2 regions of the Paraburkholderia sp. RL17-383-BIF-A genome follow, and region 1 is predicted to be linked to the other one. Evidence: riboswitches for the same ligand, from Rfam matches in the RefSeq annotation. Region 1 holds a riboswitch; the other holds the start of a gene.

Region 1 (7,117 bases):
TTGGCGACATCCGGAAAGCTGCCGCTTGCAAGCGCCGTCGTCGAACCGGTCGCCGAGTAAGCGACAGTCGTCGCACCTGTGTTGATATTGGTGAGGTTCGTCACACCCTTATAGCTAATGTTCGTCTGACCAGAAGGCGCTGCGCCATTCACGAGAAAGTCGACCGCCGGGCCACTCGGAATGGCATGGATGAAATGGATCTCCGGATTGGTCAGCCCGAGTTCCTTGCCCACGTCGTCGGAACCGCCGCCACACGCGCTCAGAATGGATGCAACCGCAGCCATCGCCACCATGGTTCGGATCAGTTTCATTATGTTCACCTATCGATGTTATCGGGCTCTCGGCCCATTGATTTGTGGACGTCCCGCTTCGGACAACACGCCGTCTGAAACCTTGTTCGCTGGTCGTTTGAACGGTTTCAGGCCGGCTCTCCGAAACGGAGCACCCCCTCCTATCCCTGCCGCACATCGCGCCTTTTTGCCGAACGGCGCGGTCCCTGTCGATGGACGCTCGCTTTGAGCAATGCGTGTGCCGCGGGGTTTGGCATGGCCGGTGGCGGCTGAAGAATGTCTTACGGAGCAACGACTTGCGAGGATTAGAATTTTTCCTCGGCGGGTTGGCACGCAACGCGGTGTATTGTTCGTGCGCGTCCAATAATTACACGGTCACCCGCATGTCTTACCAACACTTACTCGCCGAACTCGATCTGGGCTTCACTCGTTTGCGCAACCGCGTGGTGATGGGTTCGATGCACACGGGCATGGAAGACCGCTTCTGGAATTACCCGAAGCTGGCCGCGTATTTCCGCGAGCGCGCGAAAGGCGGCGTCGGTTTGATCGTCACGGGCGGGATCTCGCCGAATCGCGAAGGTTGGCTATTGCCGTTCGGCGGCACGTTGAATTCCGTATTCGATCTGCGCAATCACCGGAAATTGACCGAGGCCGTGCATGCCGAAGGCGGCAAGATCGCGCTGCAGATCCTGCACGCGGGCCGCTATGGCTATCAACCGTTCGTCGTCTCCGCATCGGCGATCAAGTCGCCGATCTCGAAGTTCAAGCCGCGAGCGCTGACTATCGCCGGCATTGCGAAGACCGTGCGCGACTACGCGCGCTGCGCACGCCTCGCTCAACGCGCGGGCTACGACGGTGTGGAGATCATGGGCAGTGAAGGCTACCTGCTCAACCAGTTCCTGTGCCCGCGCACCAACCAGCGCACCGACGCGTACGGCGGCAGCATCGAAAACCGCATGCGACTCGCGCGCGAGATCGTCGAGGCGGTGCGCGCGGTATGCGGCGAACGCTTTATCGTCGTGTACCGGATCTCGCTGATCGATCTGGTGGAGGGCGGCAACACGTGGGACGAAACCGTTCAGGTCGCGCAGGCGCTCGAAGCCGCCGGCGTCACCATGTTCAACACCGGCATCGGCTGGCACGAGGCGCGTGTGCCGACCATCGTGACCTCGGTGCCACGCGCCGCCTTCGCCGCGCTGAGCGCGCGATTGAAGGCCGCCGTCAAGGTGCCGGTGATCGTATCCAACCGCATCAATACGCCCGAGGTCGCCGAAGAACTGCTCGCGCAGGGAGCGGGCGATCTGGTTTCCATGGCGCGGCCGCTATTGGCCGATCCCGAGTTCGTGGTGAAGACCGCCGAGGGTCGCGCGCACGAAATCAACACCTGTATCGCCTGCAATCAGGCCTGCCTCGATCACACGTTCAAGAACCAGCGCGCCACGTGCCTCGTCAATCCGCGCGCGGGACGCGAAACCGAACTGATCTACCGGCCCGTCGCCGGGGCGCAGGCCGCGCGCTCGGTGGCCGTGGTCGGCGCGGGTCCGGCGGGATTGTCGGCGGCGACCGTCGCCGCGGCGCGCGGGCATCACGTGACGCTGTTCGATGCGAGCGCAACGATCGGCGGCCAGTTCAATCTGGCGATGCGCGTGCCCGGCAAGGAGGAGTTCAGCGAAACGATCCGCTATTTTCAGAGCCAGTTGCAACGCCACCGCGTCGACGTGCGGCTCGACACGCGCGTCGACCCCGCCCTGCTGGCCTTGGGTGCTTACGACGACGTGATCGTCGCCACCGGCATCGTGCCGCGCCGGCCGGCGATTGCCGGCATCGACGCGGCGAACGTGCTGTCGTATGTGGACGTGCTGCGTGGTGCGCCGGTCGGCCAGCGTGTCGCGGTGATCGGTGCGGGCGGCATTGGCTTCGACGTCAGCGAGTTTTTGCTGCATCGCGCGGGCGACCCTCTGCCAATGCCGCGCGACGCATGGCTCGACGAATGGGGCGTCGATCTGGCCGTGCGGGAACGCGGCGGGCTGAAACCGCCCGCTCCGGCGCGGCCGCCGCGGCAAATCTGGCTGTTGCAGCGTAAGGCCGGCAAGCTCGGCATGGGGCTTGGCAAGACTTCCGGCTGGGTGCATCGCGCGACGCTGGCGAGGAACGGCGTGACAATGCTCGGCGGCGTCTCGTATCTGGAAATCGCGGCGCGCGGGCTGAAGATCGCGCATGAAGGCGTCGAGGAATGGCTCGACGTGGATACGATCGTGGTGTGCGCGGGGCAGGAATCGCTGCGCGATCTGCACCCGCAGGCAGCGGGTGAAGCGAATCAGGCCGGCGGCCCGCGTTATCACGTGATCGGCGGGGCGAAAGTCGCCACTGAACTGGACGCGAAACGCGCGATTCGCGAAGGCGCGGAAGTGGCCGCGGCGCTCTAATAGCGGGCCGCCGCCCCGGCACAATGAGACTCACAAGGGGCAACCCCAACGCAAGCCCGCTCCAGGCTCAGGCGAGCCCCTTCTTCCGGTAGTCGAACCAGAACGACAGTCCCACGCTCGCCAGAATCACGACCGTCGCGATCACCGTGGAGCGGGTGACCGGCTCGCCGAGCAGCAGCGCACCCAGCGCCACGGCCACCACCGGGTTCACGTACATGCAACTGCTGGCGATGATCGGGCTGGTATGCCGGATCAGAAAACCATATGCGACGTAGGCGGCCATCGTGCCGATCAGCATCAGGTAGATGAACGCCAGCACCGGCATAACATGCACCTCGAGCATCCGCTCGCCGGAGACCCACGCGACCAGCGTGGACATCGCGCCGCCCAGACCGATTTGCAGCGACGTCGAGAGAAACAGGTCCGAGGGCAGTTTCAGACGCCCGGCCAGATGCGCGCCGCCCGCCCAGAAAAGCGCACCGCACAGAATCGCCAGGCTGCCGCCCGCAGAGCCCGGCGCACTATCGCCATGGCTGAGAATCGCGATGCCGACCAGACCGAGGCCGACAGCGAACCACTCGCCCCGGCCAATCTTGCGCCCCGCCACGGCCGCGATCACCGTCGCGAACAGCGGCACGGTGGCGACCATCACCGCCGCGGTGCCGGTGCCGACGGTGCGCATCCCGTAGGCGAGCATGCCGCTCGACAAACCGACCAGCATGGTGCCCACCAGCCCGGCATTACGGATTTCGGCGGCGCTCGGCCAGACCGGATTGCGGCGCGCCGCAAAAATAAAGAGGCCTACACCGGCGAACAGATTGCGCAGCCCCGAGAGAAGCAATGGAGGAAACGAACCCAGCGCGACGTGCACGGCAAGATAGGTCGAGCCCCACACGACATAGACGACGGCGAGCGCGAGCGCGAGCTGGCCATTGCGGGACTGCGGCAAACGGAGCGAAAAACCACGCGGAAAACGGCTTGGGAGTTGCAGCGACATGCGTTCAACCCGCCCATGCCGCTCGAGGTGCGGCGCCCCCGCTGGAGACCCTGAGGCGGGATGGCGGACACCGCATCGGCGATACGGTCTGACGGGCGAGGCTGGCGGACATGTTGGTGGAGCGGAAGGACGATAGATGGCCAATGAGCCACAACGCCGCGGCGGCCGAAGAAATCGGGCCACGGCGAACACGCGCCAAATAGTGGGCGCGCACGGCATTATGCAGTAAGCGCCCACCGCGTCGCTTGAAAGAATCGTAACTTTTTGGCGTACTTGCAACAAAAACGCCGCGGACGTTCCCCCCCGTATTTGCCACGTCGACGCCACAGAACGCGTTGAATGCACAAGGCATAGCGATCTGTGTTTCGGCATGAGCCGCCGTGCGTTGCTGCGGATCACTGAGTGGTCGAGCCTCACGCCGCCTGGTTGAGTGGACGCTCAAGCAAGGTCGGCGATGATTCGGCCTCCGTAACTTTCGGACAGGCGACGGACTGGCTTGAATACGGCCCGCGCGCTTTGCCAACGGCTGTCGGCCGATAGCGCATGGTGAACGACAGTCCTTGGCGGCGAGTCGAGAGACACGCCCCGGCCTTGTGCTACAGTCGATAGAGATTAGCCCCGTGCTAACATTCAGCTTTCGATCGCACCGCGTGCAACTGTATCGTGGCGCCCGCTTCCCCCTCTTTCGCTACCCACCGGCCACCTCGATGCGCTTTCCGACTTCCCGTGCCCACTTCCGCTTGCGCCCTCGCCGCGCAACCGGCTGCGCGCGCGCGGAATTCATGCCGCGTCGCGCCGGCGGGCCGTCCCGAACGCTCCCGCTCCACGCCGCCCGGCGCCCGATTTAACGCTGCTCGCTCCATTGCCTGAGCCGCGTTGTCGGGCTCCGGGCCGATCTCATCCGCACGCTGTTCCCCTACATGCAGATCGAATTGGAGTACCCATCGTGAAAAAGACGAAAACCTGTTACCTCACCGAACTCGACGTCACCCGTCTCGAGAAGCACGCAGCCGCGCCCGGCGCCGACGCGCGTTTGCAAGACATGCTCGACGACGTCCTGGAGCGCGCCGTGATCGTCGACTCGCACGAGATTCCGGCCAATATCGTCACGATGAATTCGCAAGCCACGCTGGTCGACGAAACCAGCGGCGAGCACATGACCTGGACCGTGGTCTATCCGCCGAACGCGGACTTCGCGCATGGCCGCCTGAACGTGTTCTCCCCCGCCGGCCTCGCCTTGCTCGGCGCCAAACGCGGCGAGCGCATCCGCTTCACGCCGCCGAGCGGCACGGAGAAAGTGCTGAAGCTCGAAAAGATCCTCTTTCAACCCGAAGCCGCCGACAATTTCACGCTGTAAGCACAGCGCAACGGCGTAGCAACGCGTGTTGCGCCGCTTCATGACAGCCCCCTGAATACGGCAATGCCGCGTGGCTTGCCGCTGCGATATCCGCCATCCGATGTTCGAAGACGGGTTGCCAAGCAGCGGGCGGCCGGTGTATCGTGTGCGCTGCTAACGCGGGGGTCCTGCGCTGCACGGAGGTTGGAGGTCCGTGCAGCGCGGGTGAGAAATACCCTTTGAACCTGATCTGGATAATGCCAGCGCAGGGAAGCGTGCGGAATTCGCACTCCAGCTCCATGGCCTCATCTCTCGCGATTTCCGACAACTTCCGTCTCGTCTCCTGCTTAGCCGCCCCACATAGCTTTGCTCAGGAGATACTGCATGAACGCCAACCCGAAGTTCCTTTCCGCCGACGCTCACGTCGATGAAGCCGCCGTCGCGCCGCTGCCAAATTCCCGCAAGGTCTACGTGACCGGCTCGCGTGCCGATATCCGCGTGCCGATGCGCGAAATCTCGCAGGCCGACACGCCCGACAGTTTCGGCGGCGAAAAGAATCCGCCGGTCTATGTCTACGACACGTCGGGCCCGTACTCGGACCCGGAAGCCAAAATCGATATCCGCGCCGGTCTGCCGGCACTGCGTCAGGCGTGGATCGAAGAGCGCGGCGACACCGAAGCGCTGACGGGCCTGTCGAGCGACTTCAGCCGCGAGCGCGCCGCCGACACGGCGACCGCCGAGTTGCGCTTCCAGGGCCTGCACCGCACGCCGCGCCGCGCGATCGCCGGCAAGAACGTCTCGCAAATGCACTACGCGAAAAAAGGCATCATCACGCCGGAAATGGAGTACATCGCGATTCGTGAGAACCAGCGCCGCGCCGAGTATCTGGAAAGCCTCAAGACGAGTGGCCCGAACGGCGAAAAGCTCGCCGCGATGATGGGCCGCCAGCATCCGGGTCAGGCATTCGGTGCGAGCGCGTTCGGTCCGAACGGCCTCACCGAAATCACGCCGGAATTCGTGCGCGAAGAAGTGGCGCGCGGCCGCGCGATCATCCCGAACAACATCAATCACCCGGAAAGCGAGCCGATGATCATCGGCCGCAACTTCCTCGTGAAGGTGAATGCCAACATCGGCAACTCGGCGGTGACGTCCTCGATCGGCGAGGAAGTCGACAAGATGACGTGGGCGATCCGCTGGGGCGGCGACACGGTGATGGATCTGTCCACCGGCAAGCACATTCACGAAACGCGCGAGTGGATCATCCGCAATTCGCCGGTGCCGATCGGCACGGTGCCGATCTACCAGGCGCTGGAAAAGGTCAACGGCAAGGCCGAAGACCTGACGTGGGAAATCTTCCGCGACACGCTCATCGAGCAGGCTGAGCAGGGCGTCGACTACTTCACGATTCACGCGGGCGTGCGTCTGCAATACGTGCCGCTCACGGCCAAGCGCATGACCGGCATCGTCTCGCGCGGCGGCTCGATCATGGCCAAGTGGTGTCTCGCTCACCACAAGGAAAGCTTCCTGTACGAGCATTTCGAAGACATCTGCGAAATCATGAAGGCGTATGACGTGGCCTTCTCGCTCGGCGACGGCCTGCGTCCCGGCTCGATCTACGATGCCAACGACGAAGCGCAGCTCGGCGAATTGAAGACGCTCGGCGAACTCACGCAGATCGCGTGGAAGCACGACGTGCAGACCATGATCGAAGGCCCCGGCCATGTGCCGATGCAACTCATCAAGGAGAACATGGACCTGCAACTGGAATGGTGCGACGAAGCGCCGTTCTACACGCTCGGACCGCTGACCACGGACATCGCGCCGGGTTACGACCACATCACCTCGGGCATTGGCGCTGCGATGATCGGCTGGTTCGGCACGGCCATGCTCTGCTACGTGACGCCGAAGGAACACCTCGGCTTGCCGAACAAGGACGACGTCAAGACCGGCATCATCACCTACAAGCTCGCCGCGCATGCCGCCGATCTGGCGAAGGGCCACCCGGGCGCGCAGGTGCGTGACAACGCGCTCTCCAAGGCGCGCTTCGAATTCCGTTGGGAGGACCAGT
Region 2 (7,117 bases), on a different contig from region 1:
CGGCACGAACACGTAGCCGCGTCCCCACACGGTTTGCACATAGCGTGGCTCGGACGGATCGACTTCGATCAGCCGGCGCAGACGCCAGATCGACACATCAAGGCTGCGATTGCGATGTATCTCGCTGTTGCCGTGCAGTTTCTCCAGCAACTGCGCGCGCGTGAGCACGGTCATCGCGTGGGTGACGAATATCTTGAGCATGGCGAATTCGCTCGAACGCAGCGCAATGCGCTCGCCTTCGTGACGCAATTCGCGCGCCGGGAAATTCACTTCGAAACGGCCGAAGCGATACGGCGCGCGCTGCTCCGGCGCGCTCGGAGCAATCACGCTGCGACGGCGCAGCACGGTGCGAATCCGCGCAACCAGTTCGCTTGGTTCGAAGGGCTTGCCGAGATAGTCGTCCGCGCCGAGTTCTAGGCCGATCACGCGATCGATCGGATCGGCACGCGCGGTCAGCAGAATCACGGGAATGTCGTCGCCGGCCACGCGCAACGCGCGCAACGCGCTGATGCCGTCGAGTTGCGGCATCATGATGTCGAGGACGATCAGGTCGGGCCGCTCGTCCTGCAATTTGCGCTGCAGGCCGAGGCCATGTTCGAGCGTGTCGACCTTGAAGCCGCGCCCTTGCAGATATCCGCTGACGAGTTCACGTATCACGGGATCGTCGTCGACGACCAGAATGGATGGGTTCATTCAGGTCATCTTAGAGAACCGCGCGTGCGCAGCAAAGCGCGTCACGCTTTCGAATCCTTTCCCCTGTAAGAGAAAGCAAGCGATCTGTGCGCCTAGTTCGCCTGGGAAGTCTGAATGGTCTGTGGCGGCTGGCGAGAGAAGTCGGTTCGATCGACGACCATTCGCTCGATCAGGCCATTGAGCTTGGTCGATGCCGAAGAGAAGCGGTCGGTGTTCAGGCCCCCGGTCTGATAGCGGGCGGTGACGAGAATACGGCCGTTCTGAATCAGCGTCAGGTCGATGATCGACAGATACTGGATCGTTTCGTCGCTGAACGAACGGCGGCCGTAATCGATCGCGGCGTTGTAGACGAGCCGCGCCTCGCAACCGGCGGGCGACGTGCCCGGATTGTAGACTTCCGAACGAATGCCTCGCCGGTCGAGCGCGAGTTGCAGCGCCGGCACGAAATCGCCGACCGACACGTTCTGATTCACTTCGATGCAGACGTTGCGCAAGTCAGCCGGCCGGCCGTTGACGAAGGTCGGCGATGAATAGTTCGCCGCGATCGCGTAGCCCGCCTGAATCACCGAACCGGTGGCGTCGGCGGCCTGAATCAGCGTCCACGCGCAGCCGTTCAGGCCGACCGCCAGCGTGGCGGAGACGGCGAGCCACGCGCAGGGACGCTTCAACATGCGCCACGCAGCCCGCGGGGCTCGCGTGAATGCGTGGGCGGGCATGCTCGGCATGAAGGTCATGAGGCGGCGCCAGGTGACGGTCGGTGAATTCCGTAAATCACAGTGGACAACGGCGATCAGGCTCACGTTCAGCGCGTGACGCGCAGGCGCAATTCGTTTTGCCCTTGCACGCTTGCCGTGACGCTGACGCGCCGCGCGGGGGTGGTCACGATGAAATGCTGGCGCGTTGGCGTATTGATGTCGTGCACGACGTTCGGGAAGCAGGCAGCGATGTCGGCGCCGAATTCTTCCAGCGGATCGGAGACGACGCCGTCCGCTTGCCAGTGCGCGCGCCAGTGGCAGTCGTAGGCATGCGAGTTGGCGCGGCAGTCGTCGGCGCTTTCTGTGCCCGGCAGTTGTGCGGCGGCTTGGGTCTGCAACTGCCGGAAATCAGCGGCGTCGACGATGTGCTTGAGCGCGGGGCAAACGTCGGCGGGCTCGTTAGCCGGGTTAGCCTGGTTCGCTTGTGCCGCATAAGCGGCGCTCGTGACGAGCAGCGCGCCAAGAGCAAGCGCGAGACGCGGGGTCAAAGGATGGGAGCGGCGATCGAATGACATGTCGGGAATCCAGTAGCGGTGAATGACGTGGGGCAGGACGTGGTACGGCCCGCACGACTATCGTCGCCGCCGGAGGGCATTTTCAAAGCGCGGAACAGCTTGCCCGCTTCGCAAATGCTTTCGAACTCTTCTCGCGTGTTTCGGAATGTTGCGCCGCGTTGCGTTGCGTTGCTTTGCGCGGCGTGGCGTGCGGTGCGTCGCTCAGCCGAGAGTCAGGCCGCCGTCGACGTGGATTACCTGGCCGGTGATGTGGCGCGCTTCGTCGGAGAGCAGGAATGCGATCAGCGCGGCGATATCCGTGGGCTCGGCGACATGGCCGAGCGGCGTCGCTTCGGCGGCGCGAGTCCACACCGATGCATTATCGGCACTCGGTCCGCGATCTTTACGGGTAAAGCCGGGTGCCACGCAATTGACTGTCACGCCGTGCGGCGCGAGTTCCGCAGCCGCGGTTTTCGCCAGCGATTCGAGCGCCGCTTTCGCGGCGGCCGTTGCGGCAAACGGCGCGTCCGCGCGGTAGCGATGCGCGACGAACGAGCTGAGCGCGACCACGCGGCCGCGCTTCGACGTCTCCAGTGCGGGTGTCGCACGTTTGACGAGTGCCGCGAACGCGGCCGGCATGGCCGCGAAGGCTGCGCTCAACGCGTCGGCATCGAGCGCATTCAGCGTTTGGCGCTGCGCGTGTCCGGCGTTGGCGACCAGTTGATCGAGCGCGCCGAAGTTCGCCAGCGTTTGATGGATCACGTGTTCCGCGGCGCCGCGTTCGGCTAGATCGCCGAACACCGTCGCGCAGCGTGCGCCGTTCGCGCTGCAATCGGCGGCGACTTGCGCGAGTCGTTGGCGCGCTTCGTGATCGGCGCCGCGTGCGTGCAGCATCAGGGCCGAGCGCGGCGCGGCGATGCGTCGGGCCAGTGCGGCGCCAATGCCGGAGCCGGCGCCGGTGATCAGCGCGACACGCTCGAATCCGGCGCTGCCCGCGTCGTTCAGGTCGGCGATGGCGCTTATGTCGCTCATGCGGCGATCGCTTCGTCCGAGCGCTCGACGTCGAGCGTCTCGTCGTGGAACGCAGCGAGCGACTCGCGATGCGCGACACTGACAATCGCCGCCTTCGGCAGCCGTTCCGTGAACAGGCGATACAGGCGCGCCTCGTTGTCCGCGTCGAGCGCGCTGGTCGCTTCGTCGAGGAACAGATAGTCCGGCTTGTGCAGCAACACGCGCGCGGCGGCGAGGCGCTGTTGCTCGCCCGGCGAGAGAATGCGGGTCCAGTGCCCCGATTCCTGCAGACGGTCCGCGTATTCCGACAGATGGCAGACGACGAGCGCTTCGCGGCATTCGTCGTCGGTGTAGGTGTCCACGGAGGATGGGTAGGCGAGCGCCGCCTTGAGGGTGCCGATCGGCATGTAGCTGACCTGCGGGATGAACATGATGCGCGCGTTGACCGGTGCGTCGATCGAGCCGTCGCCGAACGGCCACAGGCCGGCGAGGGCGCGCATCAGCGTGCTCTTGCCCGAACCCGACGGGCCGCGCACCAGCCAGCGCGAGCCCGGCCGGATCGCCACATCGCGAATGCGCGACAGCGGGTTGCCGTTAGGCAGGGCGAGTTTGAGGCCCTCGGTGGAGAGCTGGTCTTCGTCGACGAAATGCAGATTGATGCCGCCGTGCGCGGTTGCCGGCGAGACCGATTCCTTCAGCCGCGGTGCGTGCACGACGCGCTTGAATTCACGCAACCGGTTCACGGTGGCGCGCCATTCGACCAAGGTGCCGTAACTGTTGATGAACCACGAGAACGAGTCGCTGACGGTGCCGAATGCGCTGGAAATCTGCATCAGCACACCGAACGTGAAGGCGCCGGCGAAGTAGCGGGGCGCGGCGACCACCAGCGGAAAGATGATCGCGATCTGGCCGTAGAAGCTCAGCACGAACGTGAGGCGCTTGGTGTACTTCATCACCTGCCACCAGTTGTCGCGGATGCGGCCGAACAGCGAGTGTGCGTTCTTCTTCTCGGTTTCCATACCGTTGTAGAAGGCGATCTGCTCGGCGTTTTCACGCAGACGGATCAGGCCGAAACGGAAATCCGCCTCGACTTTCTGCGCCTGGTAGTTGATCGGCACGAGCGGATGGCCGACCTTCTGGATGATCAGCGAACCGACCACGGCGTAGAGTGCCGCCGCCCACACCATATAGCCGGGGATCTCGATCGGCATGCCGCCGAGCGAAATGGTCAGCGCGCCGGCAAGCGACCACAGGATCGTGATGAACGACACCAGCGTGACGACCGTGGAGAGCAGGTCGAGCGTGAGTGAAAGGGTGCTGGTGGCGAACGATTGCAGGTCGTCGCTGATCCGCTGGTCGGGGTTGTCGGCGAGGCGGTCGCGCTCGATCCGGTAGAACGCGCTGTCATTCAACCACTCGTTCAGGTAGCGCGTGGTCAGCCACTGGCGCCAGCGAAAGCCGAGCATCTGGCGCAGGTAACGGCCGTACACCGCGAGGATGATGAAGCCGAACGCGAGCCCCGAGAACACCATCAGCAGGTGCGGGAAGTCATGCACGTTCTTGGTTTGCAGCGCGTTGTAGAAGTCGGCGCTCCAGCGATTCAGGCGCACGTTGATCCACACCACGAGCAGATTCATCACGATGATCGCGATGAGCAGGCCCCATGCCGTTTTTCGTTCTTCGGAAACCCAGTAGGGTTTGATCAGGCTCCAGGCGGAGACTTTTTCGTCGGGCGGCAGCGCGGGGCTGGCAGTGGTATTCGGTGTCATGAGCATCCTGAAGTAGTGCTGGCCCATTAGGGGCTGACCCATGTGGGGCTGACCCATCGGGGCAGGTCCGTCTGCGGGCTGCCCTGCGGCGGGTTTGCGGTACAGGCCCGGGCGTCGTGCTCGACGAACGCACGCGCGGGTGAGCGTCCGATTCTGGCGCGAAGCCCTTAAGCGAAAATTAAGTTGCGCCGCGAGGCCTCGCCCCGATACCGCGCGAACGCGGCGTGGCCGTCTGGTGCGCCGGCCGCGCCGCGTTCGTGCGGCATCTGTGCTGGCATTGTGCCAGAGCACCGCCCCAGGCCGTATTGATTAAGCGAAAGATGGTGCCGGATCAAACCGCGTGCGGCGCGGCGGGGCGCTGGTTTGCGGGGGGCGCGTCTTTTATGGTCTAATGGACTTCGACGAAACAGGGGTGCTTCGCGCCACAGGCGGCATGGTTTTCATGCTGCGGCGGCGAGGCTGAGAGAGACCCTTTGCACCCGATCCGGGTAATACCGGCGCGGGAAGTTTCCGGAAGCAGCCAGTCTTCCATTCCCCGCCGGGCGGCGTTAGTCATTGGAACGCGCATTGCCCGGCCGGCCTCACCCGCCGGTTTCGTCCTGGGTACGTGCGTTTTGTTGGCCGTACGGAAAGGACTCGATGACCGCCTATTCTTCAGATATGTGTTTTGCTCTTCGGCACGCCGCTGGTGCGCCGTGCCGCTTTGCCTTTGCTTGCCATCCTGAATGGGAGTGCGCACGATGACGCGTTCTGCGCAACCCGATTTCGCCGTTCTCGGCGGTGGCCTGTGCGGGCGGCTGGTCGCGTGGCGTCTCGCCGGTGAGGGGCATCGCGTGGCGCTGTATGAGCGAGGCGATGCCGCCGGTTCGCAAGCCGCCGCGTGGGTCGCCGCGGCCATGCTTGCGCCGCTCGCGGAAGCCGCGAGTGCCGAGCTGCTCATCACGCGCCTTGGCGCGAGTTCGCTCGATACATGGCCGCAAGTGCTTGCCGAGTTGCCCGAGCCGGTGTTCTTTCAGCGCAATGGCACGCTGGTCGTCTGGCATCACGCCGACCGCACCGAAGCACCGCTGTTCGAGCGCCGCGTGCGCTCCAATGCGCCGGCTGAATTGCTGGACGGCGGTTTCGTCACGCTGTCGGGCGCGCAACTCGGCGCCGCCGAGCCCGCGTTGGCGGGCCGTTTCAATCAGGGCTGGCTGTTGCCACATGAAGGCCAGCTGGATAACCGTCAGGTGCTGAGCGCGCTGGCCGCGGGCCTCGCGCAACGTGGCGTCGAAACGCACTGGAATACGGCGGTCGACGATCACGCGCTGCCGCCCGCCCGCGTCACGATCGACTGCCGCGGCCTCGGCGCGAAGCCCGTGCTGCCCACGCTGCGGGGCATTCGCGGCGAAGTCGCGCGCGTGCATGCGCCCGGTATCAAGCTGACGCGGCCGGTGCGGCTGCTGCATCCGCGCTATCCGCTCTATATCGCGCCGAAGCAGGACGATCTCTACGTGATCGGCGCCACCGAAGTGGAAGGCGAGGACATGTCGCCGGTCAGCGTGCGCTCGGCGCTCGAACTGCTGAGCGCGGCGTTTTCCGTGCATCCCGGCTTCGGCGAGGCACGCATCCTCGAACTGAATTCGCAGTGCCGCCCAACTTTGCCGGACCACCGTCCGGCCTTGCTGTGGGATGGCGCGCAGACGCTGCGCGTGAACGGCCTGTACCGGCACGGCTACATGATCGTGCCCGAAGTCGCCGACGAAGCCGTGCGCTTCGCCGCGGCGCTGCTCGACGGCCGCATCGGCGACGCCGATGCTTTCGCCGACTGGCAGCGCGATGCGCGCTGGAGCGAGCTCTTTCAACTGGACGCCGCGCGGGAGCCGGCATGAGCGTTGCGCAAGTGGTCCACACCCAAACGAGCGCCGCATACCATGCCGCTTTCGCCATCGATTGAACCGTATTCGAACACCATGGACATTCATATCAATCAGAAGCCGTTGTCGCTACCCGAAGGCGCGACTGTCGCCGACGCGCTCGCCGCGTACGGCGCACGTCCGCCGTTCGCGGTCGCGCTGAACGGCGATTTCGTGGCGCGCACCCAGCATGCGGCGCGCGCGCTGCAGGCGGGCGACAAGCTCGATGTCGTGCAACCCGTGGCCGGCGGCTGAGCGCCTCGCCGGGATGCCCGATTGCAGGAAACCAAGGATTATGCAAATGACCTCCTCCCAAACTGCCGACGCGCTCACGCTCTACGGCCAGACCTTCGCGAGCCGTGTGCTGCTCGGCACCTCGCGCTATCCGTCGCTGCAATCGCTGTCCGATTCCATCGACGCGGCGCTCCCCGGCATGGTGACCGTCGCGCTGCGCCGGCAAATGAACGAAGGCGGCGCGGAAGCGGGCTTCTTCGACCTCC

The links. Region 1 has a riboswitch for thiamine pyrophosphate ahead of thiC (phosphomethylpyrimidine synthase ThiC). Riboswitches for the same ligand answer to the same signal wherever they lie in the genome.
Region 2: linked by a shared signal. The riboswitch ahead of P0D71_RS19530 (FAD-dependent oxidoreductase) and the one ahead of thiC (phosphomethylpyrimidine synthase ThiC) in region 1 are both predicted to bind thiamine pyrophosphate.

The regions. Positions count from the first base shown of each region.
Region 1 is NZ_JARESR010000002.1:89,771-96,887, reverse strand. Features, by position in the region: gene P0D71_RS02665 (DUF4397 domain-containing protein) at 1-311, opposite strand, end outside; gene P0D71_RS02660 (oxidoreductase) at 674-2,716, shown strand; gene P0D71_RS02655 (EamA family transporter) at 2,784-3,713, opposite strand; gene P0D71_RS02650 (GreA/GreB family elongation factor) at 4,660-5,070, shown strand; TPP riboswitch at 5,221-5,339, shown strand; gene thiC (phosphomethylpyrimidine synthase ThiC) at 5,434-7,117, shown strand, end outside.
Region 2 is NZ_JARESR010000016.1:77,039-84,155, forward strand. Features, by position in the region: gene P0D71_RS19505 (response regulator) at 1-693, opposite strand, end outside; gene P0D71_RS19510 (hypothetical protein) at 786-1,364, opposite strand; gene P0D71_RS19515 (hypothetical protein) at 1,496-1,963, opposite strand; gene P0D71_RS19520 (SDR family NAD(P)-dependent oxidoreductase) at 2,165-2,974, opposite strand; gene P0D71_RS19525 (ABC transporter ATP-binding protein/permease) at 2,971-4,722, opposite strand; TPP riboswitch at 5,121-5,245, shown strand; gene P0D71_RS19530 (FAD-dependent oxidoreductase) at 5,463-6,593, shown strand; gene thiS (sulfur carrier protein ThiS) at 6,675-6,872, shown strand; gene P0D71_RS19540 (thiazole synthase) at 6,919-7,117, shown strand, end outside.